Regions from separate parts of the Shinella sp. OV683 genome, predicted to be linked through region 2. Evidence: riboswitches for the same ligand, from Rfam matches in the RefSeq annotation. Region 2 holds a riboswitch; the other holds the start of a gene.
The links. Region 2 has a riboswitch for thiamine pyrophosphate ahead of thiC (phosphomethylpyrimidine synthase ThiC). Riboswitches for the same ligand answer to the same signal wherever they lie in the genome.
Positions count from the first base shown of each region.

Region 1: it holds a riboswitch for thiamine pyrophosphate, as region 2 does, so the genes downstream of both, thiB (thiamine ABC transporter substrate binding subunit) here and thiC (phosphomethylpyrimidine synthase ThiC) in region 2, are expected to answer to the same signal.

Region 1 is NZ_CM173543.1:5,162,458-5,164,653, forward strand. It holds gene ACXHRN_RS24950 (bifunctional helix-turn-helix transcriptional regulator/GNAT family N-acetyltransferase) at 1-563, shown strand, start outside; TPP riboswitch at 714-826, shown strand; gene thiB (thiamine ABC transporter substrate binding subunit) at 868-1,875, shown strand; gene thiP (thiamine/thiamine pyrophosphate ABC transporter permease) at 1,895-2,196, shown strand, end outside.
Region 2 is NZ_JBYMED010000002.1:16,345-18,540, forward strand. It holds gene thiC (phosphomethylpyrimidine synthase ThiC) at 1-1,379, opposite strand, end outside; TPP riboswitch at 1,473-1,592, opposite strand; partial or broken gene ACXHRN_RS27015 (3-oxoacyl-[acyl-carrier-protein] synthase III C-terminal domain-containing protein) at 1,775-1,972, opposite strand.

The DNA.
Region 1 (2,196 bases), on a different replicon from region 2:
TGCAAGCCTACGCGTGTGCGCTCAAGGTGGGTGCGGACGATGCCGTCCGCCAGGATCCAGGTGCTGCAATCGAGGTTTCCGCCGGCTTCCAGCCCGGTGCCGCCGGACGCATCGCGCAGATGCATGGTGACTATTATGGACGGGAATGGGGCTTTCCGCCAATTTTTGAAGCCAAGATCGCTGGCGGACTGGCGGATTTCGTTCCACGTCTTGGACACCCGGGAAACCAGATGTGGCTTGCCACGCAAGCCGGCCAGATCAAGGGTTCTATCGTCGTCGACGGCGAAGATCTGGGTGACGGCAAGGCGCACATTCGCTGGGTCATCCTTGAAAAAGACCTGCACGGCACGGGTACCGGCCGCAAACTCGTGACGGAAGCGGTGAAATTCTGCGACGAGAACGGATTTTCCGAGACCCAGCTCTGGACATTCAGGGGGCTGGATGCGGCTCGAAAACTTTACGAATCGGTGGGCTTCGCACTGGCCGAGGAATGGTCAGGCACCCAATGGGGGTTTGATCTACCAGAGCAGAGATTCGTCAGGAGAAGGCCAGCCGTGGGGTGATTGCGTATAAGTGGCCGATGCTCCCGCATTGCCCTCTCCAGCGCCTCGCATATCAGCAGGACCTGCTTTGAGCGTGGCCCGCGCTCCTTCACAGACTACACCTTTCGACTTCGCCACTTGTCATTTTCATGACAGGCGTCTAATCATGACACCGCTCTAACGGGGTGTCCTCGGCCGGAAACGGTCCTGGGCTGAGAGGTTTCGACCGACCCGCAGAACCTGATCCGGCTCATACCGGCGGAGGGATTAGACGGCACATTGCGAGCGCCCTATTCCCGTTTTTTATGAAACCAAGGAGGCGCCAATGCGCAAGACAACCCTATTTTCAATCGCAGCCGTCGCGGCATTTTCGCTGTTCACGCCCAGCCAGGCCGCTGACAAGATGCTGACCATCTACACCTATGAGAGCTTTACGGCCGAGTGGGGGCCGGGGCCGAAGGTCAAGGCGGCCTTTGAGAAGATCTGCGCCTGCTCGGTACGATATGTCAGCCTCGGCGACGGCGTCGCCCTGCTGACGCGGCTGAAGATGGAAGGCGACGCGACCAAGGCCGACATCGTGCTGGGCCTCGACAACAACCTGACTGAAGAAGCCAGCAAGACCGGCTTGTTTGCCGAGCATGGCATCGACACATCCGCGGTCAAGGTGCCCGGCGGATTTTCTGATCCGGTCTTCGTGCCTTATGACTACGGCCATTTCGCTGTCGTCGTCGATACCGATACGATCAAGAACCCGCCCAAGAGCCTCAAGGAACTGGTCGAAGGTGATCCCTCGGAAAAGATCGTCATCGAAGATCCGCGCACATCGACGCCGGGTCTCGGGCTGCTGTTCTGGGTGAAGGCGGTCTATGGTGACAAGGCGCCGGAAGCCTGGACGAAGCTCAAGAAGCGTATTCTCACAGTGACCCCCGGTTGGTCGGAAGCCTATGGGCTGTTCACCAAGGGCGAAGCGCCAATGGTGTTCTCCTATACGACGTCGCCCGCCTACCACATGATCGCCGAGAAGGTGAACCGCTATCAGGCGCTCGAATTCTCCGAGGGACATCCCATCCAGATCGAAGTCGCTGCGATGACCAAGACCGCAAACGCTGAACTGGCCAGGCAATTCCTGAAGTTCATGATCAGCCCGGCATTTCAGGACATCATTCCTGAAAACAATTGGATGATGCCGGCCGGCGAGACCGCGCAAAAGCTCAATCCGGTGTTCGATTCGCTCGTGCATCCTGCAAAGACACTGACGATTCCACCAATGGAAGCCGCCGAGAAACGCAAGGTGTGGATCGACGAATGGCTCGCCGCCATGAGCATGAACTAAGCTTAGCCGGATTCACACCATGGATCGCAAGGGCGAAAATCGGCTGTGGATCTGGGCGGGAGCCAGCGCTCTTGCTCTGATCGCGGCGTTTTGCGTTCTTGCGCTGATGATGCTGGTGATCGGTAGCGGCGAGGAAAGCTCCTGGCCGCCAGCCGACTATGTGTTGCGCGTGGCAGTGTTTACCGTGGGCCAAGCGGCCGCGTCGACAGTTCTGTCGCTGGTCTTGGGGCTTCCTGTTGCACTGGCTATGGCCCGGCGGCGACGATTTGTTGGGCGGCCTTTGCTGTTGGCATTGATGATCCTGCCCCTTGGCCTGCCGGT
Region 2 (2,196 bases):
GCAGCACCGATGCCTGAGGTGATGTGGTCGTAGCCCGGTGCGATATCGGTCGTCAGCGGTCCGAGCGTATAGAACGGCGCCTCGCCGCAGACGGCGAGCTGCTTGTCCATATTCTCCTTGATCTTGTGCATCGGCACATGGCCCGGCCCTTCGATCATCACCTGACAATCCTTCGCCCAAGCGATCTGTGTGAGTTCGCCAAGCGTATCAAGCTCGGCGAACTGGGCCGCGTCATTGGCATCGGCGATCGAGCCGGGGCGCAGGCCGTCGCCGAGCGAGAAGGAAACGTCGTAGGCCCGGCAGATGTTGCAGATTTCCTCGAAATGCTCGTAGAGGAAGCTTTCGCGGTGATGATGCAGACACCACTTGGCCATGATCGAACCGCCGCGCGAGACGATACCAGTAACGCGATTGACGGTGAGCGGGATGTAGTGCAGCCGGACGCCGGCATGGATGGTGAAATAGTCGACGCCCTGCTCGGCCTGTTCGATCAACGTATCGCGATAGACTTCCCAGGTAAGACCCTCGGCAATGCCGCCCACCTTTTCCAGCGCCTGGTAGAGCGGCACGGTGCCGACCGGAACCGGGGCATTGCGGATGATCCATTCGCGAATATTGTGGATGTTGCGGCCGGTCGAGAGGTCCATGATCGTATCGGCGCCCCAGCGAATCGCCCAGACCATCTTGTCGACCTCTTCGGCCATGGAGGAGGTTACGGCGGAATTGCCGATATTGGCGTTGATCTTGACCAGGAAATTCCGGCCGATGATCATCGGCTCGCTTTCCGGGTGGTTGATATTTGCCGGGATGATGGCCCGCCCCCGGGAGATCTCCTCGCGGACAAACTCGGGCGTCACGAAGTCGGGAACGGCAGCGCCAAAGCTTTCGCCATCACGCAGCAGCTTCTCGCGGACCGCTTTCCGGCCGAGATTTTCGCGGATGGCGACGAATTCCATTTCCGGCGTGATGATTCCCGCCCGGGCATAGGCAAGCTGCGTGACCGCCTTGCCGTCTCTGGCCTTGAAGGGATTGTTGCACAGCGGAAAGGCCTGCGTCAGGCGGTCACCGGTGGCAAAGCCGTTGTCCTCGGGCTTGAGCACGCGGCCCTCATAGGTTTCGACATCCCCGCGCGCGGCAATCCATGCCTCGCGAAGCCGCGGCAGGCCCGATTCGATCGCCAAGACATGGTTCGGATCGGTATAGGAGCCGGAGGAATCGTAGACCGTGACCGGCGGCTCTCCCGCCGTTGGATGGAGCGCGATCTCGCGCATCGGCACCCGGATTTGCGGATGGATTTCACCCTCCACATGCACCTTCCTCGAGGCTGGAAGCGGGCCGGTGGTGACCGTGGGCGATTGTGGTTTGGCGGCAATATTCATCGCGAGACTCCAAAGTTTTAGCGTTGGAGACCCAGTCATCAAGCCGGAATGATGGAAGAACGCCGATACGGATTCATGGCGTGAATCCGTGTTTCGTCAGCGCTTGCACCGTCCCTACGCCAGTATGAACTGGATCAGGTTCAACGGGTCACTGCGCCGCGAAATCGCTCAGCAGTATCTCAGCCCCTTGACGGGACCCCCCTGGTGAATGCGGAGAGGTTACGGCGAGAAATCGCCATCCGTCAAGCGCATATGATCATCTACTCACTTGTTTGATTTGGGCAGATCTTGAGCGCCCTCAAATGTCAGCTCGCTTTTCGGCCCACTCCGAGACCCCCGGCTTGAGCCAACACTGCATCGGTTTGTTCCGCCCGAATTGAAGCAACTATGTTCGGCTACATGCCAAGGACGACCGCGCCGCCCGTCAATCCTGCCCCCGCAGCAGTAAGCAGCACCGTCTCACCAGCCGCGAACGGCCGCGGCCCGTTGGCAATGGACCGAGAGAACGGCATGGTCGTGGCGGAAGAATTGCCATAGCTTTCGATCGTGCGAACTGTCGTTGCAAAGTCGATGCCGAGATTGCCGGAGACCGCGCCAAGAATTGTGCATTGGCCTGCTACGGGACGAAGCGTCCAGCGCCGCAATCCCTGCCCGCTCAAGGGCCAGAGCGAGGAGGATCATAGGCGGAAATCACAATAAACGAGGATGGGAAGTCCTTATCTGATGCAAAGATGTTCACCGTCATTGTCAATGGTGTCTCCCCGTTCGGTGCGGATTCGGATCCGTCCAACATCGTCGACAGTTGCCATCCGTGCTG